3 regions of the Paenarthrobacter sp. NPDC090517 genome follow, and region 1 is predicted to be linked to each of the others. Evidence: riboswitches for the same ligand, from Rfam matches in the RefSeq annotation. Region 1 holds a riboswitch; each other region holds the start of a gene.

The links. Region 1 has a riboswitch for thiamine pyrophosphate ahead of ACIQTW_RS08525 (ECF transporter S component). Riboswitches for the same ligand answer to the same signal wherever they lie in the genome.
Region 2: it holds a riboswitch for thiamine pyrophosphate, as region 1 does, so the genes downstream of both, thiO (glycine oxidase ThiO) here and ACIQTW_RS08525 (ECF transporter S component) in region 1, are expected to answer to the same signal.
Region 3: it holds a riboswitch for thiamine pyrophosphate, as region 1 does, so the genes downstream of both, thiD (bifunctional hydroxymethylpyrimidine kinase/phosphomethylpyrimidine kinase) here and ACIQTW_RS08525 (ECF transporter S component) in region 1, are expected to answer to the same signal.

The regions. Positions count from the first base shown of each region.
Region 1 is NZ_JBIVXN010000001.1:1,830,801-1,838,733, reverse strand. It holds gene ACIQTW_RS08560 (Na(+)/H(+) antiporter subunit C) at 1-242, shown strand, start outside; gene ACIQTW_RS08555 (Na+/H+ antiporter subunit D) at 239-1,852, shown strand; gene ACIQTW_RS08550 (Na+/H+ antiporter subunit E) at 1,849-2,415, shown strand; gene ACIQTW_RS08545 (monovalent cation/H+ antiporter complex subunit F) at 2,412-2,690, shown strand; gene mnhG (monovalent cation/H(+) antiporter subunit G) at 2,680-3,072, shown strand; gene ACIQTW_RS08535 (DUF4235 domain-containing protein) at 3,143-3,403, opposite strand; gene ACIQTW_RS08530 (NUDIX hydrolase) at 3,440-4,129, opposite strand; TPP riboswitch at 4,367-4,503, shown strand; gene ACIQTW_RS08525 (ECF transporter S component) at 4,580-5,200, shown strand; gene ACIQTW_RS08520 (ABC transporter ATP-binding protein) at 5,200-6,804, shown strand; gene ACIQTW_RS08515 (energy-coupling factor transporter transmembrane component T family protein) at 6,801-7,595, shown strand; gene ACIQTW_RS08510 (GNAT family N-acetyltransferase) at 7,680-7,933, opposite strand, start outside.
Region 2 is NZ_JBIVXN010000001.1:879,670-887,602, forward strand. It holds gene ACIQTW_RS04005 (glutamyl-tRNA reductase) at 1-279, shown strand, start outside; gene moeB (molybdopterin-synthase adenylyltransferase MoeB) at 340-1,542, opposite strand; gene ACIQTW_RS04015 (TetR/AcrR family transcriptional regulator) at 1,549-2,283, shown strand; gene ACIQTW_RS04020 (DUF3107 domain-containing protein) at 2,334-2,558, shown strand; gene ACIQTW_RS04025 (hypothetical protein) at 2,597-2,899, shown strand; gene ACIQTW_RS04030 (4a-hydroxytetrahydrobiopterin dehydratase) at 2,974-3,309, opposite strand; gene ACIQTW_RS04035 (thiazole synthase) at 3,323-4,120, opposite strand; gene thiS (sulfur carrier protein ThiS) at 4,123-4,359, opposite strand; gene thiO (glycine oxidase ThiO) at 4,356-5,627, opposite strand; TPP riboswitch at 5,620-5,738, opposite strand; gene thiE (thiamine phosphate synthase) at 5,766-6,437, shown strand; gene ACIQTW_RS04055 (ferritin-like fold-containing protein) at 6,468-7,136, opposite strand; gene ACIQTW_RS04060 (RNB domain-containing ribonuclease) at 7,178-7,933, shown strand, end outside.
Region 3 is NZ_JBIVXN010000001.1:459,041-466,973, forward strand. It holds gene obgE (GTPase ObgE) at 1-249, opposite strand, end outside; gene rpmA (50S ribosomal protein L27) at 404-667, opposite strand; gene rplU (50S ribosomal protein L21) at 730-1,038, opposite strand; gene thiD (bifunctional hydroxymethylpyrimidine kinase/phosphomethylpyrimidine kinase) at 1,413-2,963, opposite strand; TPP riboswitch at 2,954-3,052, opposite strand; gene ACIQTW_RS02115 (Rne/Rng family ribonuclease) at 3,220-6,444, opposite strand; gene ACIQTW_RS02120 (vitamin K epoxide reductase family protein) at 6,917-7,585, shown strand; gene ndk (nucleoside-diphosphate kinase) at 7,664-7,933, opposite strand, start outside.

The sequences.
Region 1 (7,933 bases):
CTGCTTTCATGCTCGGCATCATTTACCGCACATGGGTTCTGGCTCGCCAGGATGAAATTCAGGATGACCTCGAAGACGTCCGCGTGGCCAAGACTCCGAGCTTTGATGCCGAGGACGACGCAATTGTCCCGCTGGAAACTTCCGAATTTGCCATCACCCCGGCCAGCCCTGCAAGCAAGGACAGGCCCGATGCGACCGAAACCCCCAACACGGCATCAACCCGGGAAGGAGGCAGCGCGTGAATCTCGCAAACCTGTCGCCGCTAGCTGTGCTCCTGCCGATCCTGGGTGCTGCAATGGCATTCCTGCTGATCCGGCACCACAGCGCACAGCGGGTAGTGAGCATTGGCATCCTGAGTGCCACGCTGTTGCTCGAATGCCTGCTCCTGGTCTCCGTGTGGGACGGCGGCACCACGTCCGTCACGCTCGGCGGATGGCTGCCGCCGTGGGGCGTGGTCCTCGTGGTGGACCAGTTCTCATCGCTCATGTTGGTGGTTTCCACCGTTGTCAGCTTGGCGGTGCTCATCTACGCCACCGGTCAGGGCATGGCCGACGGCGACCAGGAAGCACCCGTCTCGATCTTCCACCCCACCTACCTCATCCTGGTGGCGGGCGTATCCAATGCCTTCCTGACCGGTGACCTCTTCAACCTCTACGTCGGTTTCGAGATCCTGCTGACGGCCAGTTACGTCCTTATGACTCTGGGCGGAACCGGACCGCGCATCAGGGCAGGCGTCACCTACGTTGTAGTTTCCGTGGTGTCATCAGTGCTGTTCCTCATCGCTATCGCCATGATCTACGGCGCCACCGGAACCATCACCATGGCGGACCTGGCCATCAAACTTGCCGAACTGGATCAGGGCACGCAAAACCTCCTGCACGTGATGCTGTTGGTGGCTTTCGGCATCAAAGCAGCAGTCTTCCCCCTTTCCTTCTGGCTTCCAGACTCCTATCCGACTGCGCCCGCACCAGTCACCGCCGTCTTCGCCGGGTTGCTCACCAAAGTGGGCGTCTACGCCATGGTCCGCACAGAAACACTCTTATTTCCAGGGGACACCCTCAACGTGCCACTGATGGTGGTGGCGCTACTCACCATGATTGTCGGAATTCTGGGCGCCTTGGCCCAGAGCGATATCAAACGTCTCCTGTCCTTCACGCTGGTGAGCCACATCGGCTATATGGTGTTTGGCCTCGCCATGAGTTCTGTGGCCGGGCTGGGCGCTGCGGTCTTCTACGTTGCGCACCACATCACCGTGCAGACCAGCTTGTTCCTGGTCACAGGACTCATAGAGCGCCGTGGCGGGAGCTCCTCCATTGACCGTTTGGGTGGCCTTGCGAAGCTCTCGCCATTGCTTGCCTTGCTGTTCTTTGTGCCGGCGATGAACCTTGCGGGCATTCCGCCGTTCTCCGGCTTCCTCGGAAAGCTTGGGCTGCTGCAGGCCGGCGTGGAGTTGGGGACACCCCTGGCAATCGTGCTGGTGGTGGGCGGTGTTGTCACCAGCCTCCTGACACTGCTGGCAATCGCACGTGTCTGGAACAGGGCATTCTGGCGCAAACCCGAGGACGCAGAGTACCCGGACCCTGTGCTGATGACCCCCGGCAATGTGGGGGTCCTACCCCGCACCATGGTCGGCTCCACGGCGGGTCTGGTGGTGTTCGGCGTGGCACTCACTGTGTTCGCAGGACCGCTCTTCCGCGTAGCTGATGGTTCCGCCGGCATCATGCTGGACCGCTCGGCGTACATCCACTCGGTCTTGGGAGATTCCGTTGAGGTGCCACCGCTGGCACAAACAGACGAACCGCAGCCGGTAAAAGCACCCTCAGGTGAGGCACAGTCGGGTGATGCCAAATGAGCCGCAAACCCATTTCCTTCCGCACGGAGTTGCCGCTCCTCATCTGGTTGGCCATCGTGTGGGGCGCGCTATGGCGGGACTTCAGCCCGGGCAACCTGCTCTTCGGTGCCCTGATCGCTGTGCTGGTGGCCAAGCTGTTCTACCTCCCGCCCGTGGAGCTCAGTGGCAGGTTCAACATTTTGCGCGCTATCCCCTTCGCTCTGATGTTCCTCGGCAAAGTGGTGGCAGCGAGCTTCCTGGTTCTGTACCTGGCTGTAGCCAAAGGACCCACGGTGCGTAGCGCCGTCGTCGCCGTTCCCTTGCGGAGCCACTCAGACCTGATGGTGACAGCCACCGGACACGTCATCTCGTTGATCCCGGGCTCCCTGGTGGTGGAAGTTGACCGCTCAACGTCCACGCTGTACCTGCACGCCCTCAACATTTATGAGGAAGCGGACATCGACGAGATCCGCCTGGAAACCCAAGTCATTGAGGCGAGATTGATCCGCATCATGGGCACGCGCGAAGAGGTTGAAGCCCTCAATGCAGAACAGCGTCCGGGAAGGGAAGGGGCAACGCTATGAAGGAATTCGTTCTCGTGGCAACGGCTGTGATCCTTAGCCTCGCCGCGGCAGGAGCCATTGTCCGGATTGCGATTGGCCCGTCCCTGCTGGATAGGGTGCTCGCATCGGATGTGTTGCTGGCGATCCTGGGTGCCGCCCTGGCAATCGATATGGCAATGAACAAGCACCTGAACAACCTGATGTTGTTGGTGGCCCTCGCGGTGATCGGGTTCATTGGCTCGGTGACGGTAGCCCGGTTCGTGGCCGAGCGGAGGGAACAGAGCAATGAATCCTGATGCCACGGGCGTTGATGCTGTGATCGACGCCGTCACGGCGGTGTTCCTGGTGGTGGGTGCACTGATGTCACTCGGCGCTGCTATCGGCTTGTTGAGATTTCCGGACCTCATGAGCCGCATGCACGCGGCCACCAAGCCGCAGGTTCTGGGATTGTTCCTTATGCTGGCTGCGATCGGCCTCCAGATGCGGACCTGGTGGGTATGGCCGGTTCTATTGGTGGCGTGGATTTTCCAGCTCCTGACGGCCCCGGTATCCGCTCACATGGTGGGCCGCTCCGCCTACCGCACCAAGCACGGACACCGCGAAATGCTCACCAAGGATGAACTTGAAGCGGTGGTGCAGCGCGCAGCTGCGGGGCAAGAGCCCGAGAGCGAGCGCTAGCAGCAGCCGAAACAGCGAACGCCGGGGTACCCGTCATGGGTATCCCGGCGTTGTATGCGGTTTCGGAGGCCTAGATGATGTCGTGGGTCTTGGCGAAGCGCGCAATGGCGCGCTGCGTACCCCTGCTCGCCAGGACTTGGATGAGAGTGCTGACGAAGGCTGAGATCAGTGCGAACGTCAGGGCAGAGCGAAGGCTCGATTCCATGTCGTCGTTGCCCAGGGGTGGCTTGTTGCCCGTGGCCTTTTCCCACCCTTTGTTGACGAGTTTGGTACCTACGAAGCCTGCTCCGAGGCTTACTCCGGCACCGATCAGCTTGAAGAAGAGGTTCATGCCCCCAGCCTAGCTGGCTCCGGCTCGTCTCAAGCGTTAGCGGCGGTTTTCCCGCTCCTTGAGGAACGCCGCCATGGAACCAACGGGTGCCAGGACCGGAACAACATCGTGCTCGGCGCACCAAACCGCATCCACGGTGGCGAACCCGGCGATTTCTTTGAGCAGGTAATACGTGGGCGGCATGAGTTTCAGCGTGCCGGCAGCCTCCGCAGCAAGAATGTCCGCAACCGGCATCCACAGTGATTGCCAGGCCTCCGTGGTCTGGTGCTGGGGTTCGGCGCCGGGGGAGGGCTTGGCAACGTAAAAGTAGGTGTCGAATCGCTTGGGCATATCTGTCGGCGTGATCCAGTTGGCCCATGGGCGCAGGTCCCCGGGTTCGATGCTGAGCCCGGCTTCCTCCCTGACTTCACGGATTGCGGCGGTAAGCACCGTTCCGGCGTTCTTTGTTGCTTCGCCCGTGTCAATGCAAATCGAGCTCAGCTGCCAGTCAATGGCATGGCTTCGGAGGAGTTCTGCCGGGTAGTCCCACCCGGACTCATCCGCGCCATCCACCCTGCCCCCGGGAAAGACCACCATGCCCGCAGCGAAGTCCATGGTGCTAACTCTGTGCTGGACAAAAGCTTCGAGCCCGCCGGGTGCGTCACGGAGCAGGATGACGCTTGCAGCTAGGCGCGGATGGGGCACTTCTGTAGGAAGGGAGAGGTCTTGCTGGGGAAGGTCAGTCATGAAGGTGCCCCTTTGCCGCGGTGGATTCTGCTGGTTCATTCTCTCAGCTCCCCCGTCTCGTTGTGAGGCCTGGTGTGCAGGGAAAGGCGTGGGGGATGGGTGCAGAGCGGGCCTCGCAACGCACCCCGGCAAGCCTCGGAACACACTTACCACTGCCGATTGTGACCGCATGCCGGCAACAGACCAACACCCGCCCCGGACTCAGGTGTAAACTGAACCAGCCCATCAGGGCAGATTTGATAACGACAGGGGAGCGCCGCCGTCGGACTCTGCAGAAATGCAGGAGACGCGAGGGCGCTGAGAGTGCGGACAGCCGCAGACCCTCGAACCTGATCCGGTTAGTACCGGCGCAAGGGAGTCGAGCTTCTCAGAGTGTCCGGATCCGGATGGCGCAGGCCAGCCGGGATTCCGGGGAGCACTTTCCCCTCCTGTAACCTCAGGAGGCAGAAAATGACCACGGTAAACGTGAAGAAGACCAGTTATAACTGGCGTGTTGTAGACATCGTTGTGGCGGCTCTGATCGCCATCGCGGGCGGCGTGATTTTCTGGGCCTGGTCCCAGGGCGCCGCACTGGTATCCATCCCCATGAACGCGACGTATCCGCCGCTCACCGGCCTGATTGCCGGTGGTTGGATGATCCCCGCGGTCCTGGGCATGCTCATTATCCGCAAGCCGGGCGCGGCCCTGTTCTGTGAAACTGTTGCTGCCACGGGTGAGCTCATCATGGGTTCGCAGTACGGCACAACCGTTCTCATCTCCGGCGTTCTGCAAGGCCTGGGCGCCGAACTCATTTTTGCCGCCTTCCGTTACAAGAAGTTCAACCTGCCAACCGCCCTCCTCGCCGGTGCGGGCGCGGGCCTCTTCTGCGGTCTGAACGACTCCTTCCTCCCGTGGGGTTGGAACATCGCCTATGAAGCCGTGGACAAGCTGGCCTACATCACCTTCACCACAATTTCCGGCGCAATCATCGCGGGCGCACTCTCCTGGGTGGCGACACGCGGCCTGGCCAAGACCGGCGTGCTGAGCTCCTTCGCCTCGCGCAAGGCCGCTTCGGAGCCCGTCTTCAGCTGATGTCGGCCACGCAAAGCGGCACGGTAAGGCCTGCCGCCATCTCAGCCGAGGGCTGGGGTTGGCGGCATGCCGGCCGGGCCCAAGCCGCCATTCAGGGCCTCGACCTTCGGATCGAACCGGGGGAGCGGGTACTGCTGCTGGGACCTTCGGGTGCCGGCAAATCCACGCTCCTTCATGCCCTCGCCGGGGTGCTGGGGGATGAGGAAGACGACTCGGACGAGACCGGCTCCCTGCTGATGGACGGCGTCGCGCCCCGCGAGCAGCGTGGACGCGCGGGACTGATGCAGCAGGACCCCGAGACGCAGGTGGTTTTGTCGAGGGTTGGCGACGACGTTGCCTTCGGTGCCGAGAACCTTGCCGTGCCCCGTGAGGAGATTTGGTCCCGCGTCCATGAAGCGCTCGACGACGTCGGGTTGCGCACCGCTGCCGGTGGCGGTCTGGCGTTGGATCACCCGACGGCGGCGCTCTCGGGCGGCCAGAAGCAGCGCCTTGCGCTTGCAGGAATTTTGGCGATGCGGCCCGGGCTGATCCTGTTGGACGAACCAACAGCCAACCTGGATCCGGCGGGGGTGCTCGAGGTCCGTGATGCTGTTGCGCGATGCCTTGACAAGACTGGCGCCACGCTTGTTGTGGTAGAACACCGCGTGTCCGTATGGAAAGACCTGGTGGACAGGATTGTGGTCCTGCAGCCGGGATCGGCCGCAGGGTCCAGCACGGCCGCAGGGTCCAGCACGGCGGCCGGGCAGGCCACGGGCGGCGTTCTCTTGGACGGTCCTCCGGACCAAGTCCTTTCCGAGGCCCGCGCCATGCTCATGTCGGCTGGCGTCTGGGTACCGGGATACGTTCCGGCAACCCGGCGGCGGCGCAATCAACCCGACACCGCGCAGCTTCTCCTCGCAGCCCAGGACCTTGCTGTTTCCCGTGAAAAGCCGCGGCGCAAAGGCTTCAAAACCATCCCGCCCCTACCGGTGCAAACGGGCATCACTGCACAGGTCCGGGCAGGACAAGCACTGACCATTACAGGCCCCAACGGTGCGGGCAAGTCCACGTTCGCGCTCACGTTGGCCGGCCTTTTGGCGCCGGTGGACGGCAAAGTGAGCGCCGCCGTCGAGCTTTCCGAGGGGGCTGGCATTGATCCGTTCAAGTGGAAAGCAGACCGGCTGATCTCTCGGATCGGGACGGTATTCCAGGAGCCTGAGCACCAGTTCGTCACGGGCAATGTGCTGGACGAGTTGATGTTTGGCCCAAAGCACCTGGGCCACGGCGAGGAGCGCGTGGAGGAGTTGCTGGAACGGTTGCGGCTCACACATCTTGTGGACGCTAATCCGTATACGTTGTCCGGAGGCGAGAAGCGGCGGCTTTCGGTGGCCACGGTGCTGGCTGCGCACCCCAAAGTCCTGGTGCTGGATGAGCCCACGTTTGGACAGGACGCGAATACCTGGGCCGAACTGGCGTCGTTCCTTTCCGAACTGCTGGATGCAGGGACCGCGGTGGTCTCGGTGACTCACGATCAGGAGTTCAGCGCTGTACTCGGCGGGGCGGAACTACGGCTCGGCCCCATGACGCAGGGCAGAGCGACGCATCAGGAAGCGGGTGCAGCGTGAGGGATGCCCTGAACATCCGCGGCAACCATGCCCTGCTCACCCAAGCCAACCCTTTGGCTAAGTTCGTGTCGGTGTTCCTGATTTCCCTGGTGCTGGCGTTGTCCATCGATTGGGTCTCTGCGTCAACCGCGCTCCTTGCGGAACTGGCTCTCTTCCCGCTTGCAGGCCTCACCATCAGGCTTTTGTGGCAGCGGGCCTGGCCCCTGATCATTGCGGCCGCGATCGGCGGCTGGAGCACCGCAATAGTGGCGGCGGACAGCGGCGCTGTATTGCTCGACGTCGGACTCTGGTCCATCAGCGAAGGTTCCCTGGAGCTGGGGTTAGGTTTCATGCTGCGCGGTTTGGCGATCGCGTTGCCGGCGATCCTGCTGATGACCTGTACGGATCCCACTGACTTGGCCGATGCGCTGGCACAGAAGGCCAAGCTGCCGCACCGCTTTGTCCTCGGATCCTTGGCGGCGATGCGGCTTGTGGGGCTCATGGCGGAAGAATGGCAAACCATCGGGATGGCCCGCCGGGCCCGTGGAGTCGGTTCCCAAGGCAGTCCCTTCCAGCGGTTGAAAGCCACGCTCGGCCAGAGTTTCGGTCTGTTGGTTCAGGCGGTTCGGCGGGCATCGCGGCTGGCGGTGACCATGGAAGCGCGCGGCTTCGGCGGCGGGCAACGGTCATGGGCACGCGAATCAACGTATTCACTGCTGGACGTGTGGGTGCTCCTCGGCGGTCTGTTCATCGCAGCCGGCGCAGTGCTGGCGGCCGTCGGTGCGGGAACCTGGAGTTTCGTCTGGCGCTAGCGTTTTCATGCGCTGGCGAGTCGGGCGCCAAGCGTGCCGCCGGCCTGTTGGGGGCGCCGGCGGCACTTCGCTTGTGCGCTGCAGCTACCTGGCTTGCTGCTCCTGTATCTCATCGAAGCCTGCCCTCGTAAGGAACCCCAACTGGGCCTCCTTCTCCGCCAATTGAATAATGGGTCCCAGGTCGAAGCACGTCGCTTCCAGACGACGAAGGGCCTTGGCATTTCGGGAGTCCGGCTCCACCACAATCCGGTCCTTGCCCGGCAGGGAGAACATGTACTTGATCAACGACGTGCCCAGCCGCGGGGTGAAATGCGGAATGGGGCGCGTGGCCGGGGCCA
Region 2 (7,933 bases), 950 kb from region 1:
ACCATGAACGTCCTGGACGCGGAGATGGAAAAAGTTCGCGCCCGTCACGGCTGTACTGCCGCTGCCGAAGAGGTGGAGTTCGCCCTGCGCCGAATGGTCAAGCAACTCCTGCACATCCCCACCGTCCGGGCGCGTGAACTGGCAGCAAACGGCCAGCAGGACGACTACGTTGCCGCGCTTGAGGCCCTCTACGGCATCCAGGTGGAACAGCCCCAGGCTGTAGCCCCGGCCGCCGAGTGCCCGGTGGATCACGAGCAACTCCGCTCCGAAAGCGCCTAGCCGCCAGATTGCCGCCCACCGGTCAGTCGGGTCGCGTTGGCTGGGCACCCACTACTCCGCCTAGTAGACGGGCTTCTCCGGTTCCACATCCCGCACCCAGGCGAGGATACCGCCGTCGAGATGGCTGACGCGGGTATAGCCCGCCTTCCGTGCCGCTTCCAAGACTGCAGCCGAGCGCGTCCCGGCCTTGCAGTGGAACACTATGTCCTTGTCCTGCGGCAGCTCTACCCACGCCTCGCCGGAGAGAATGCGGCCCTGCGGAATGAGGCGCGAGCCATCGATGCTCACGATGCTGTGCTCTCCGGACTCACGGACATCCACGAGTTCGAAGTCCCGCTCCCCCAGCTCCCGTTCGGCCAGCATCCCGGCGAGTTCCTTGGCCGTAACAGTGTGAGCCTGATCCGTGGCCGCCGGTGGCGTCACGCCGCAGAAGGCTTCGTAGTCGGTCAGTTCCGTGATGGGTTCCGCTTCCGGATCCTTGGAGACCCTAATCTCCCGCCAGCTTCCGCCAAGGGCGTCAAAGAGCGCCACGCGGCCGAGCAAAGAACGCCCGACGCCGGTGATCAACTTCACGGCTTCAGTCACCATGAGCGATCCAACCGCTGCGCACAGCATGCCGAACACACCGCCCTCACCGCAGGACGGCACAGACCCGGCGGGAGGCGCCTCCGGGTAAAGATCCCTGTAGGTGGGCCCGTGTTCAGCCCAGAAGACGCTCACCTGGCCGTCAAAACGGAAGATGGAGCCCCAGACATAAGGCTTGCCGAGGATGGCAGCGGCGTCGTTCACAAGGTACCGCGTGGCAAAGTTGTCGGCACCGTCCAGGATGAGGTCATATTGCGCAAACAGCTCCAAGGCGTTGGAAGAGTCGAGCCGCATGTCATGCAGGACCACGTTGACCAAGGGGTTGAGCTCTGCAATGGCATTACGCGCGGATTCGATCTTGGGCGTACCCACGTCCTTCACACCATGGATGACCTGTCGCTGCAGGTTGCTGAGGTCCACCACATCGTCGTCCACAATGCCAAGGGTGCCCACGCCGGCGGCGGCCAAGTAGAGCAATGCCGGTGACCCAAGGCCTCCGGCGCCGATGACGAGGACCTTGGCGTTCTTCAGCCTGCGTTGGCCCAGGGCGCCAATTTCGGGAATGATGAGATGCCGGGAGTACCGTTCCACCTCGGCCGGCGTGAGTTGCGCGGCGGGTTCGACGAGGGGCGGCAGGACAGCGGGCGCAGCAGTGTGGGCAGCAACAATTGAGGCCATACCCCAATGTATGCCTGCAGATGCCGCCCGGTCATATTACCCCCCGGTAGAGTAGTCATAACTGCAAAGGAAAGGCGGCAGACTGTGGCTGACGGCACACGGGCAAACGATGGAGCACCGGCCAAGCTGGAACGGGCAGGTACAACGCGTTCACCAAGGTTGCCGCGGGACGAGCGCCGCGCGCAGTTGCTGAACGCGGCGTTGGAAGTTTTCGTCTCCAACGGCTTCCACGGGGCGGCCATGGACGAAATCGCGGAAGCCGCCCATGTGAGCAAACCAGTGCTTTACCAGCACTTCCCTTCCAAGCGCGAGCTTTATATGGCTCTCTTGGACAGCCACTTGGCAACTTTGACGCAGCTGATGCTCGACGCCTTGAACTCCACCACGGACAACAAGGAACGCGTCAAGGCCGTCATGCGCGCCTATTACAGGTTCATCGCCGACGACGACCAAGCCCACCGCCTGGTCTTCGAGTCGGACCTCATCAACGACCCCGACGTCAGCTCGCGTTTGGAGACTTTCAACAAAACGTTCGCGGACGCCGTGGCGCACGTGATTGCGGAGGACACCAAGCTGCCCCCGCTTGAAGCGCAGCTCCTTGGGCGTGGGTTGGCCGGAATGGCGCAGGTCAGCGCCCGTTATTGGCTTGAAACGGATGGAAATCTGGACCTCGATGTGGCCAGCGATCTGATCTATCGTTTAGCTTGGCGCGGAATCAGTCGTTTCCCCAAAGAGTCCTAGGCTACAAATAGAGGACTGACTTAACCCTTGATTGGCTTGGAGGCCTTGCTGTGGAAGTAAAGATCGGCATTCAGAACGTTGGCCGTGAGATCGTGCTCGAATCCGCTTTGGATGCCGACGCGGTTGCCAAGATCGTGGCCGAGGCCGTAACCAAGGGCTCCGAACTCCGCCTGACGGACGAAAAGGGCCGCCAGATCATCGTTCCGGGCAACGTCCTGGGCTACGTGGAGATCGGCGCCGAGGAAGTCCGCCGTGTAGGCTTCGGCGCCCTCTAGCTTAATCTCCACGTTTCGTCGTCCGCTAAGGAGTTTTTATGCTTTCTCTCGTCGTGGTGGTTCTGGCCACCATTGCCACCGGATTCATCGTGTGGGCCAACGACAAGCGGCACGGAAAATACGGGATCGCTCTGCCGGCCGGCGTCTCAGCAACTGTCGGCACGTTGAGCTGGATCGCATTCATCAGCGCCGGATTGGGCTACCAGCCGGGCGCGACATGGATTCCGTGGGTCCTGCCAATTGCGCTCGGGACTGCCGCAGCGGTTGCCGTGGTGCTCTTCCTGGGCCGGACCCGAACGAAGCACGACACTGCGGCGCTCACCAAGGCGCTGCGGCTTTAGGCCTTAAGCCCCCGAGACGGCAGTTAACACCAATGGTCGAGCTTTGGATTGGTGTTAACTGCCATCTCGGCGCTTCAGGTTGGCGGATACCGCTCAGGCTGCGCGGCTGCACCTATCCTTGCGGCCGCTTCGCTCACAGCGGTGGCAGCGGCAACGTCACGTTTCGTCACTTGGCCGCCCGCATCGTGGGTTACGTAGCGGAGAAAAACCCTGTTGTAGCGCCACTCCAGATCCGGGTGGTGATTTTGATCCTCCGCGATCCCTCCAACCGCGGCAATGAGCGCAAGCGCGTCCGCCGCCGTCGAGGTTTTATAAACAGTCACCAAGCCACCCTGGTACTTCCAGTCCGGAAGGTCCCCGAGGGCATCGTTGACGGCTGCCTCGGTCAGTTGCTCGTCCGTACCTGCCATGACTGCTCCTTCATCAGAGGAACTCTGCCCGGCCCTCCATCGCCGAGGATGCGAGTGCGTGCTCCCGCCGCGGAATCCGGCCCGCCTGCTTGGCCAGCCTACCGGCGATCACGGCGTGTTTGAAGGCCTCGCCCATCTGCACCGGGTTTTGCGCGCGCGTTACGGCGGTGGCAAGCAGAACGGCGTCGCAACCCAATTCCATGGCGAGGGCAGCATCGGAGGCTGTGCCGATCCCCGCATCGAGCACCACGGGCACGGAGGCCCGGGACACAATGAGCTCAATGTTGTGCGGATTGAGGATGCCAAGGCCGGTCCCGATGGGCGAACCCAAGGGCATGACGGCTGTTGCACCCAGATTCTCGAGCCTGAGCGCCAGTACGGGATCGTCATTGGTGTAGGCGAATACCTTGAAGCCGCGGTTCACCAACTGCTCCGTTGCATCCACCAGTTCCACGGCGTCGGGAAGGAGTGTGTGTTCGTCCGCGATGACTTCCAGCTTCACCCAATCGGTCTCAAGTGCTTCCCGAGCAAGCTCGGCAGTCATCACGGCGTCCTTGGCCGTGAAACAACCAGCAGTATTGGGCAGCACGCGGATGTTATGGTCCACCAGCAGTTGGAACAGGGAGCCCGTTTCGGCGGGCGAATAGCGGCGCATCGCCACTGTGGTGAGTTCGGTTCCCGAAGCCAGGAGCGCTGATCCCAAGCCATCGAGGCTCGGCGCGCCTCCAGTACCCATGATGAGGCGGGAACCAAATTCGACGCCGTCGATCACCAGAGCGTCGGTGCGGACGTCAACGTTTGCTGTTGTCATGATTAGCCTCCCTGGACTGCTGTTACGAGTTCGAGTTCGTCTCCGTCGGCGAGCGCTGTCACGGACCATTGGCTGCGTGGCACTACCTCGGAATTGCGTGCGACAGCGACTCCCAGCTTGCCGCCGTCGGCCGCTTGTCCGCGGGCGTCCAAGGCGCGACCGGTGACGGCTGTGACGAGGGTACTGACGGATGCTTCGTCAGAGACTGCGTGGTCGGTTCCGTTCACTTTAATGTTCATGCTGTTTCCTTGGTGGTGGTTCGTCCTGCTGGTGTGAGTGCTCGGGCAACAGGGGCGTTGCTCTCGAAACGATGGGGCATAAAGGGGACCCATCGGGGGTCCGCTGAGCCACTAACCATGAGTTCCCCCACGATCTTGGCGGCCACGGGAGTCAGGAGGACTCCGTGGCGGAAGAATCCCGTGGCGATCACCAGGCCCTCGATGTCGGCGTTGGAAGCACCGACCCGCCCGAGCAGCGGGGCGTTGTCCGGAGTTCCGGGCCGGGCGCGGGCGGTTGCTTCAAGGAGTTCCAGTTCAGCCACTGCGGGGACCAATACTTGGGCGTCCCTCAGCAATTGGTAAACGCCACCCGCCGAGACCGCGTTGGAAGAGGCTGACAACCCGTCTTCGCGTTGCGTCGCTCCTATCACCACAGTTCCGTCGTCCCGGGGCACGATGTAGACAGGTACTCCACGAACCATTCCGCGAATCGTTGATGTGACCAAGGGGCGCAGGTGATCGGGGACGCGGAGCCGGAGGATGTCACCATAGACCGGCCTTACCGGAAGGCTCAGACCATCAGGGAGACCGGACAACCTGGACGCGCCCAGCCCGTTGGCCACCACGGTCTCTCCGGCGAGCACATAGACTCCTGATTCAAGCTCCACTCCTGCGACCCGCCCGCCTTCCCACAGCAAACCGTGCGCCCTGGAAGCAACGGCGAATCCGTCCTCGGCTCCCGATACCCAGGAACTGTCATCTGGCGAATGGGCTGCGAGTCCTGCCAAGAGGCATGCCGCGAGTCTTCTCGGATCGACTTGGTGGTCGGCAGGAATGTCAAAAGCGCAGGAGATCTGCGGACTGAGGAGCGGCTCCCGTTGCCTCGCGTCCCGCAGAGCGAGAGGTTCGACTCCCAAGCCGGCGGCAAGCTGGACCGACCTTAGGTCAGCAAGCGCCCGGCGGTCGGCTGCGTCGGCACCCACGGCGAGGGTCGGCGTCGTGCGGTATCCGCTGTCCTCTGAGCCTCGATGCAGTCCGTCCACAAAAGAGGGCCACAGCTGGGAAGACTCAAGCATTAGGTCAAGAAGATCTTCTTCCTGGTAATGGAGTTCGCTGACGGGTGCAAGCATGCCGGCCGCTGCGAAGGACGCGCCGGAAGCGGGCGTGGGGTCGATCAGCGCAACTGAACGGCCCAATCGTCGGGCTTCGTGAGCGATGCCGAGGCCTATGACGCCGGCACCAATGACGGCAACGTCTGCATGAAGAGGGGTATGGCGGGGATCTGCCATTTGTTTCCTTCCCTACGCCGGTACTAGCCGGATCAGGTCAAGCGGTCGGCGCTGAAGCCCTCTCAGCCGGACAGTCATATGACGAATGTCGCGGCTCCCGCAGTACGAGCCCAGTTTAGAGGAACTACTCTGGTTCCCATGACTCAGCCTGACGCTCTTGCCTCCGCCCGCCTCTACCTGTGCACAGATGCCCGCAAGGAGCAGGGCGATTTTGAGGACTTTGTGGACGCCGCTTTCGAAGGCGGCGTGGACATCATCCAACTCCGCGACAAGACCCTGGAAGCTGCCGAGGAACTGGAGATGTTGGCCGTCCTGCGGAGCGTCGCACAACGTCACGGACGGCTTTGGGCGGTCAACGACCGGGCCGATGTTGCCAGCATTTCCGGGGCTCCCGTGTTCCACATCGGGCAAAAGGACCTGCCCCTGACGGCCGCCCGGACACTCCTGCCGAACGCCACCGGCATAGGACTCTCCACCCACACAACAGAACAAATCGATGCAGCTGTGGCCACTTCCCGAGGGCCCTTGGGACTGGACTATTTTTGCGTGGGCCCAGTGTGGGCAACACCCACCAAACCCGGCCGCGCTGCTGTCGGTTTGGATCTGGTCACATATGCCGCAGAAGCGGTCAAGCGTTCAGCCGACGGTGTGACCCTCCCGTGGTTCGCCATTGGCGGCATCGACCTCAGCAACGTTGAACAGGTTGTGAAAGCGGGTGCCAGCCGGATCGTGGTGGTCCGGGCCATCACAGCGGCAACGGACCCGACGGCGGCGGCCAAGTCGCTGCTGGAAGCTTTGGATACCGTCTAGGGAAGTCGGAGGTACCGCGCGATCCGCGGGCTAGGCGGTCAGGCCGAGGCCAATCATCCGGCGGGCATGCTTATCAGCGAGCTCCGTCGTAAGCCTTTTCACCGCAGCACGCGCGTCCCCGCCGCTTTTCAGCATTGGCCCCAGCAAGGGATGTTCCATGCCCACGCGCTGCGCCTGCGTCAACGCTTCCCCCACCAGGCGGCGGCCCCACAGCGCCAATCGGGAAGCGAGGCGCGGGTCATCTGCCAAGGCCCGCCTGAGCAGGACGCGGAGGACGTCCGTTGCCTGATCGGGGGAAGCGACGCGCTCAACGAAGTGCTGCGTTGTCGGGTCGAGGAACATCGAGACAGCCCTATAGAAATCTGATGACACGGTATCGATGACATAGGCCTTCATCACGGATTCGAACCAGTCCCCCGGCTTGGTGCGCTCGTGGAAGTGATCGAAGGAGCGCTGAAACGGCAGCATCGCATGTTCGGGGTCCAGGCCCATCTCCGACAGGCGGTCATTGAGGAGGGCAAAGTTTCCGTAGGCCCCGACTGCGATCTTCGCGAGCACAGACCTGTCGTGAAGCGTGGGTGCGTGGCGGGAATCCAGCGCGAGCCGCCCAAAGGCGGACAGTTCGCCATACGCCATGGCTCCGAGCAACTCCGCTGAGAGTTGCCCGGCATAGGCTGCGCGGTCCGGGGAAGTGCCCATGATCCAAGACTATCGGCCCATTTCGGGCTAACCTGATTTTCGTGTCACATCATCGGATTGCGCCCAACGTCGACGACTCGTCGGACCAGCTCGCCGCGGCCCTTGCTGCCCTGAGGACAGAGCTGGAACTCCCTGGCGAGTACCCGGCAGAAGCTGTGGAAGAGGCACAGGAAGCGGTGAAGGCCCTTGAGTTGCCCGCCCAGGACCTGCGGGACATTCCTTTTGTGACCATCGACCCCGCGACGTCCACCGATCTGGACCAGGCTCTGTTCATTGAACGGGCCGGTGACGGATACAAGGTCCTCTATGCCATCGCCGATGTGCCGTCCTTTGTGGCGCCAGGCGGCGCACTTGATGCCGAAACGCGTCAACGCGGGCAAACATTCTACGCTCCTGACGGCCGGATCCCACTGCATCCGGAGGTCATCAGTGAGAACGCGGGAAGCCTGCTGGCCGAGCAGGACTGCAGTGCTTTCGTCTGGGATTTTGACCTGGACGCGGAAGCTGAAGTTTTGGCCGTCACCGTTGCCCGTGCGACAGTGCGCAGCAGGGCCAAACTAAGCTACAAGGGCGCCCAACAGCAGATCGACGACGGTACCGCCCCTCCCGTTCTTCAACTCCTCAAAGAAGTGGGACTAAAGCGCGTCGAACTCGAGCGGCAGCGGGGCGGCGCAAGCCTCAACATGCCGGAGCAGGAAATAGTCCAAGCGACCGACGGCGGCGGGTACAGAATCGCCGCGGCACCCTCCCTGCCGGTTGAGGACTGGAACGCGCAGATCTCCCTCATGACAGGCATG
Region 3 (7,933 bases), 1.4 Mb from region 1:
GTTCTTGCCGCCACGCCAGTCACCCATGCCGGGGCCACCGTTGGTGGCGTGGCGGTGGGGAGCGTGGTGGTAATCAAGCAGGGTTGTGGTCTGGGCGGATACGCGCAGGATGACATCTCCGCCGTTGCCGCCGTTGCCGCCGTCGGGGCCGCCGAGCGGCTTGAACTTTTCCCGCTTGACAGAGACACAGCCGTGGCCGCCGGTTCCGCCGGATACGTGCAGGACTACCCGGTCTACAAAGCTCGCCACGTGAATCTCCTCAGTTGCTGTCTTACAGCGCTTGTTGCTGTTGCCAGCGTTGTTGCAAAAACCAGTGCGCTAAAGCGCCCTAGTCGATTGTAATGCGGTTAAAAGAACGGTGGAGCGGGCCGTTTGGCCCGCTCCACCGGTTCAGAACTTGTAGTTACTCTGCAGCTGCAGCAGCAACAATGTTCACTACGCGACGGCCGCGGCGAGTACCAAACTCAACCGCACCGGCCTGCAGTGCGAACAGGGTGTCGTCGCCACCGCGACCGACGCCTGCACCGGGGTGGAAGTGGGTTCCACGCTGGCGAACGATGATCTCGCCAGCGGAAACTACCTGACCACCGAAACGCTTGACGCCCAGGTACTGAGCGTTGGAGTCACGACCGTTGCGAGTGGAACTCGCGCCTTTTTTGTGTGCCATGTGAAATGCCTGCCTCTAAATTTCTGGGGAAACTGAAAAACCTGAACAGCGGGTAACGAAAGTTACGCGATGCTGGTGATCTTGATCTTGGTCAGTTCCTGACGGTGACCCTGACGCTTCCGGTAGCCGGTCTTGTTCTTGAACTTCTGGATGACGATCTTCGGACCACGGAGGTCCTCGAGGATCTCAGCCGTGACCTTGACGTTGGCCAGTTCCGCAGCTGCGGAGGTGACCTTCTCGCCGTCAACCAGGAGCAATGCGGGCAGCTCAAGCGTGCTACCGGCTCCACCGGGGACGCGGTTCAGCGTTACGTAGTCTCCAACGGAAACTTTTTCTTGGCGGCCGCCTGCGCGGACAATCGCGTACACCACTTGGGTACTCACTTCTCTCGACGTTTATTACAAAATTTGCGTGCGGAACCTTGAACCGGAATCAGCCCTGGTTCGCGCTGTGCCTCAACGCCGTGGACTTCTGATCGAAGTCCGCGAGTCATCCCATGAACAATTCCAAGGGGCATAACCCAAGTGTTGGCGTAAGCACCGAAGATCAAGATTACGCTAGTTTGACCTTCAGCTGCAAATGAGGCCGGGTCCGGAGGCTACCTCGTGACTTGCATCACCAGTTGTAACGGACTCTCCCGGCACCGTGCCCATACAGCCTACAGGGTTTGGGCGAGATTAACGCGATCCAGCCAGCGACGCGCGGACGTGTCGCCGCTATCGGCCTCAAATACGAGCGTGGAAAGCTACTGAACGCGGGTGGACGAAACCTGCGCAAACAGCCTCGGAGCATCGAAGAACGCCGTCTCGTAGCGGCAGGACTGCGTGAAAGCATCCATCATGGCAGCCCGCTCCATGCCGGAAGCCGCGACGGCCGCAGCATCAGTGAAGTTGATCGCTTTCCGTGTGGCCTCAGCGAAATCCTCGTCGGCGTAGGTCTTCAACCAGTCCGCATATGCGTGGTCCGCAGGCGCACCGGCGTTTACGTATGCCGCATGCAGCTGCTGACCCACCTCCGCATACAACCAGTAGCAGGGCAGGATCGCCGCCAGCACTACGGCATAGCTGCCGGCAGCGGATGTTGCCAGTAAATGGTCAACGTAGGACTTGGTGACCGGTCCGGTTGCCGTGGAGGCCTCCCGCGTGCTCAACCAGTTCCTGTGCAACTCCGATTCAACCTCCAGGCACTGCTGTGATGCCTTTGCCCAGAACAGTTGTTCTTCCTCCGTGGGGGCCAAGGCGCCCGCACGTGCCAGGACCCTCGAATACCCATTGAGATAGATGGCGTCCTGGGCAAGGTAGTAACTGAAGTCACGTTCGGGCAGTTCGCCGGATTGAAGTCCTTGAATAAACGGGAGTCCGTAAATCGCTTCGAGTTCGGGGACGGCTTCATTCCACATCGCCGCAGCGAAAGCGCCCGGCTTGGATGCCTGCTGGAAGTGGTGGAAGTGGTCCACGGGCCCGTTGCCTTGACCCACGTGCAGGGTGTCAGAGGCCATCAATGCCCCTAGCAACCACGGCTTGACTTCCCGCAGTGAAACTTCCCAATCACCAGTTCGTGCCTGGACTGTGGCCAAGGCGGAAGACAGGGAGCACCCGGTACCGTGGCTGTTCCGCGTTGCAAGCTTGGGACCCGCAACTTCGATCACATCCTGGGACAATAGCCCGCTGGTGTTTACCAGCGCATCGGGGCACTCCGGCCCTGGCAGGTGTCCGCCCTTGACCAGGACCGTGTTTCCGTACTCCGCCGCCAACCGCTTGCCCTGGTCCAGCGCCGAAGCCCAGTCTGTTGCCTCCGGCTCCCCCAGCAACATGGCCAGTTCAGGAATGTTCGGCGTAATGAGGTGGGCCGAAGGGATCAGCGAACGCAATGCCGTCTCAGCAGACTCCCGGAGCAGTCGGTCACCACTGGTGGCCACCATCACCGGATCAAGGACCACGACGACGGGACGCACCTCTTCGAGCCAGCTCCGGACCTCTTCGATGACGGCTGCGTCGCCGAGCATTCCGATCTTCACGGCGTCAATGGTGATGTCACCGCTAATGGCGTCCAGCTGCTGACGCAGGAAGTGCGCGGGAGGGACGTGGACGGCACTGACCCCCCTGGTGTTTTGCGCGGTGAGAGCCGTAATGGCAGCCATGCCGTACCCGCCGAACGCGGCGATGCTCTTCAGGTCCGCTTGGATTCCGGCGCCACCTGAAGGGTCCGAGCCGGCAATGCTCAGAACGCGTGGGGTTGGACGGCCCGAAGCCGAAGCGTCGAGGGGGTACACCGATGAATATGATGATGCAGTCATGAGGACATCCCTTCGCCGGTGCTAACCGGACAGGTTCAACGGGTTTGGATCTCAGCCCGGCCCAACGCCCGGCACCCCGTGTCAGTCCCCAAGCGTAGCCGGGAAGCAACGCGGCGCGGGAACCGGGCCACGGCGACGCCCGGATGTGACTCTGAACGCAGCCCATGCGTGGATTGCAGCCCGGATGCAAAAGGACCCCGCACTACCCGCCGAGTGGCAGATAGCGCAGGGTCCTTTTCAACTTGTTCGCCGGAACTTAGAGCTCGGAAGCAGGAACTCCAACGCCTAGGATGATGGGCTCATCCTTTGGCGCCTTTTTGGCCGGCTCCACAGTCGCCTTAGCCTCATGGGCCGAACCCCGGGTGGCCGATGCCGTTACGTCATGGTGCTCGACACTGGTTTCATTGGCCGCTCCCTGGGCCCTGCTCGCACTCCGGTTACGGCGACCGCGACGTCCACGCGAGGCTGAAGCAGCCTCGGGATCTTCCTCAGCAGTCCGTGCCGGAGAAGCAGCAGCCTTCGGGGCTGAAACAGGCGCGGCTTCTTCCTCAGGTGCCGGGGCTGCGCCGAGGTGCGAAAACGCTTCGGCCAGGAGATCCAGGCTCATGGCAGGCTTGGCTGCCTGCGGTTCCTCGTGGTGCTCAACGAACGGCAGGGCAACTTCTTCCCCACCAAAGCGCAGGACGGGAGTAGATCTTGCTTCCTGGACTGCTGCTTCCCTGCTTGCAGCATCGCGGGCTGAAGCCCGTGCTTCGCCGGTAGCGGCTTCACTACCAGTGGAGGTGCCGGATGCAGGGCTTACGTCTGGTTCGTGCCGGCCCGCCGCCCGGGCTTCCTCCTCTGCACGGTGAACTTCGTCGTCGTGCAGGTGTGCGGCGTGAGCTGCAGCGGCAATTGTCGCCAGGGCGGCCCTGGTTGCCTCGGCTTTGGCTATCCGGGCAGGATCCTGCGGTTCAGCCGTGGTGGATGCTGTAACCGGGGCGGACGTGGTCGTGTGGACCTGCGCGGGAGCTTCGGCAATGGCCGGTCCCCCGCCCTTACCGCGGCGGCGTTTGCGTTCGGTCCGCGCAGCAGGCTGCTGCGCTTCCGTGTGCGGGCGGTGATGTTCAGCAGCCACCACGTTGGCGCGACGGTGTTCAACGGGCTCGTCGTGCGTGACGACACCCCGGCCGGCGCAGTGCTCGCACTGCTCACCGAAGACCTCAAGAAGGCCGGTTCCCATGCGCTTGCGCGTCATCTGAACCAAGCCCAGCGACGTCACTTCAGCCACCTGGTGCTTGGTGCGGTCCCGGCCGAGGCACTCCACCATGCGGCGGAGGACGAGGTCGCGGTTGGATTCAAGGACCATGTCAATGAAGTCGATGACGATAATGCCGCCGATATCGCGCAGACGAAGCTGGCGAACAACTTCCTCGGCCGCTTCAAGGTTGTTCTTGGTGACCGTTTCTTCAAGGTTTCCGCCACTGCCGGTAAACTTGCCGGTGTTGACGTCCACCACGGTCATGGCCTCGGTGCGATCGATGACCAACGAACCGCCGGACGGCAGGAAGACCTTCCGCTCCAGGGCCTTGTGGATCTGCTCGTCGATACGCCACGCGGCGAAGATGTCCTGATCCTTGGTCCACTTTTCGAGGCGTCCCACCAGATCAGGGGCAACGTAGGTCACGTAGGCCTCGATGGTGTCCCAGGCGTCGTCACCGGAGACGATCAGCTTGGAGAAGTCCTCGTTGAAAACGTCACGGACCACCTTGATGGTGAGGTCGGGTTCGCCGTAGAGCAGCTCGGGAGCCAAAACCTTGGTGGACGAGGCCTGTCCTTCGATGCCTTCCCACTGCGCGCGCAGACGGTTGATGTCGTGGGTGAGCTCTTCCTCGGACGCGCCCTCAGCTGCTGTGCGAACAATGACACCCGCGTTTTCCGGCAAACGGTCCTTCAGGATGCGCTTGAGGCGGTTGCGCTCGACGTCGGGCAGCTTGCGTGAGATGCCGGTCATGGAGCCACCCGGTACGTACACCAGGTAGCGGCCCGGCAGCGAGATCTGGCTGGTGAGGCGGGCACCCTTGTGTCCCACGGGGTCCTTGGTGACCTGGACCAGGACGGAGTCGCCGGACTTCAGGGCGTTCTCGATGCGACGCGGTTGGCCTTCAAGGTTAACTGCGTCCCAGTTGACTTCTCCGGCGTACAGGACCGCGTTACGGCCGCGTCCGATGTCCACGAACGCAGCTTCCATGGACGGCAGCACGTTCTGGACCTTGCCCAAGTACACGTTGCCGATCAGGGAGTCCTGCTGGGTCTTGGACACGAAGTGCTCAGCCAGCACACCGTCTTCCAGGACACCAATCTGAATTCTGTCGTCGCGCTGGCGGACGATCATTTGGCGGTCCACCGACTCACGGCGGGCAAGGAACTCGGCCTCGGTGATGACCTGGCGGCGGCGTCCGGTTTCACGGGACTCGCGCCGGCGCTGCTTCTTGGCCTCCAGCCTGGTGGAGCCCTTGACGCCGGTAACCCGGTTGGAGGGGGCTGTTTCCGTGATGGGGCGGGGCGCACGGACACGGGTGACTGTGTTGGGCGGATCGTCGTCCGAGCCGCCGGTCAGTTCAAGATCCTGGTCTCCACGACGGCGACGACGCCTGCGCCGCGAAGTGACGCCTTCTTCGAGGGCTTCTACTACCGTCGCTTCCTCGTCCTCGGACTCTGCGCCGTCCTCGGTCTCGTTCTCGTCCCGCTCGGTTCCACGGCGACCACGGCGGCCTCGGCTCCTGCGACGCCGGCGACTACCTGCATCTTCCAGCTCGCCTTCAGCGGTGGTTTCGATTTCTTCTTCGGGCTCCTCAGCCTTCTCCTCCACCGCGGCAACACGGGGAACTGTGGTGAGGTCCGGGGCCTGGAAGATCATGGACGTGATGGAAACCGGCTCCATGAACAGCGAGGTGGACGCGGCAGGAGCAGCCTCTTCGGCAGGTTCCTCCGCGGCGGCCTCGGCTTCCGGGCTTTGGGCAGGAACCTCGGTGGCTACCTCAGCGACCGGCTCCTCCGGCTGGGAGCCCTTATCCGGCGTCGTGGTTTCCGGGGCGGCTTCCGCAGCAACAGGTGCCTCTACGACTTCAGTCTTGGGCTTGGTAGTACGACGACGGCGGACCGGCTTTTCGGGGGCCGGCTCGGCGGCGGCCGCTTCGGGCTTGACTTCGGCAGCTTCAGGGGCGGCAGCGGGGTCATCGACCACGGCAGCAGCTTCGTCGCCCAAACCGGGCAGGGTTTCGGCAGGCTCTGCCTTCTTGCGGGAACGGGTGCGGCGCACTGGTGCTGCGGTGGCCTCAGTGGCTGCTTCCGGGGTTGGGGTCTCGGCCGCAGGTCCCTCTACATCAGCAGCGACCTTGGGCGCTGCCTTGCGCCGGGTCCTGGTGGCTTTCTTGGGCGCTTCCGCAGTTTCCGCGGGAGCTGCCTCGTCATTAACGGCTACAACCTGGTCATTATCCATATGTGGCAACACTCCTGCCCCAGCGACGCCGCCACATCCGGCGCCCAGTGGAGCAAATATTGTCAAAACCCGCAGGCGTTGACAGAAGTCGGCATTATGCCTTCCGGTTCGCACCAGCATTGGGGTGCGGCAGCCCTGGAAGGCCGGCGGCTTTATTCTGAAACCCGTTGTTCTGCTGCCACAACCAGGTGCCGTCCATTGTCATGGCGGGCCTACCGAGGATCACGCGATCCGGGCATGCCCAGCTCATACTGGCGGTCTTGGGAACAAAGTCACCGGACCGGAATTCGAATGTGGATCGACTCCCGGCCATGTTCATTCTCTCACACCCCTGCACGTTCCCCAGGTAGGTCGCTGTGTCGTGGACGTCCGCCCACAAGCTGGGGGCCGGCGTCCAGCCTTCGGAGTTACAATCCTCCCAAGAGCCGTTCCCGGCCTGCCGGGCCATTTGTCGAAAAGGATCACATCCGCGATGCCAAGCACCGCCAGGGAAAACCTGGCCAACAAAGCCACAAGCCCTGTGGAGGACATATCCAGCCAGCAGGATTCCCTCCCCAAAACGGTCCGTGACAAGCCCTTCGCGTGGCTGCTGTTGATCACCGGTGTGGTTGGTTGGCTGGCGTCCGGAATCCTGGTGCTGGAGAAACTTGAGGTGCTCAAGGATCCCAACCACGTGACAGTGTGCGATGTTAATCCGTTTGTCTCCTGCGGCGAAGTGATGCAGACACCGCAAAGCTCGGTATTCGGATTTCCCAACATGTTCATCGGCATCGTTGCCTTCGCTGTCATCATCACCACAGCAATGGGCATTCTTGCGGGAGCCAAGTATTCACGGGGTTACTGGCTGGGCCTGCAAACCGGTGTGACCCTTGGTTTCGCGTTTGTTGTGTGGCTGTGGTCGCAGGCCCTCTACGTCATTCACGTGCTGTGCCCGTTCTGCATGGTGGTGTGGGCCGCCATGATCCCCCTGTTTGTCTGGGTAACCATCCGCAACATCACCAGCGGGGTCATCAAGGCGCCGCCTGCACTGGTCAAGCTTTTGTCCGGATCGGGATGGATCATCGTCGCCCTGCTGTACATCGCCGTGATCGCCACGATCTTCTTCTCCTTCATCCACCTCTTCGTGGCGTCCACAGCGTAGAACCACCCCTCGCGAGATAACAGTTAAGGCCAATGTTCACGAAGAACATTGGCCTTAACTGTTATCTCGGCGGGGTTTTTAGCCCTCGAACCAGATCTTGATCTCACGCTCTGCGGAGTCGACTGAATCTGAGCCGTGAACGAGGTTCTGCTGGACGGCCAGTCCCCAGTCGCGGCCGAAGTCGCCGCGGATGGTGCCCGGTGCCGCCGTCGTCGGATCCGTGGTTCCGGCCAGCGAGCGGAAGCCTTCGATGACGCGGTGGCCCTCAAAGACCGCAGCGATAACGGGTCCGCTGAGCATGAACTCAACCAGCGGCTCGTAGAACGGCTTGCCCACGTGTTCCTCGTA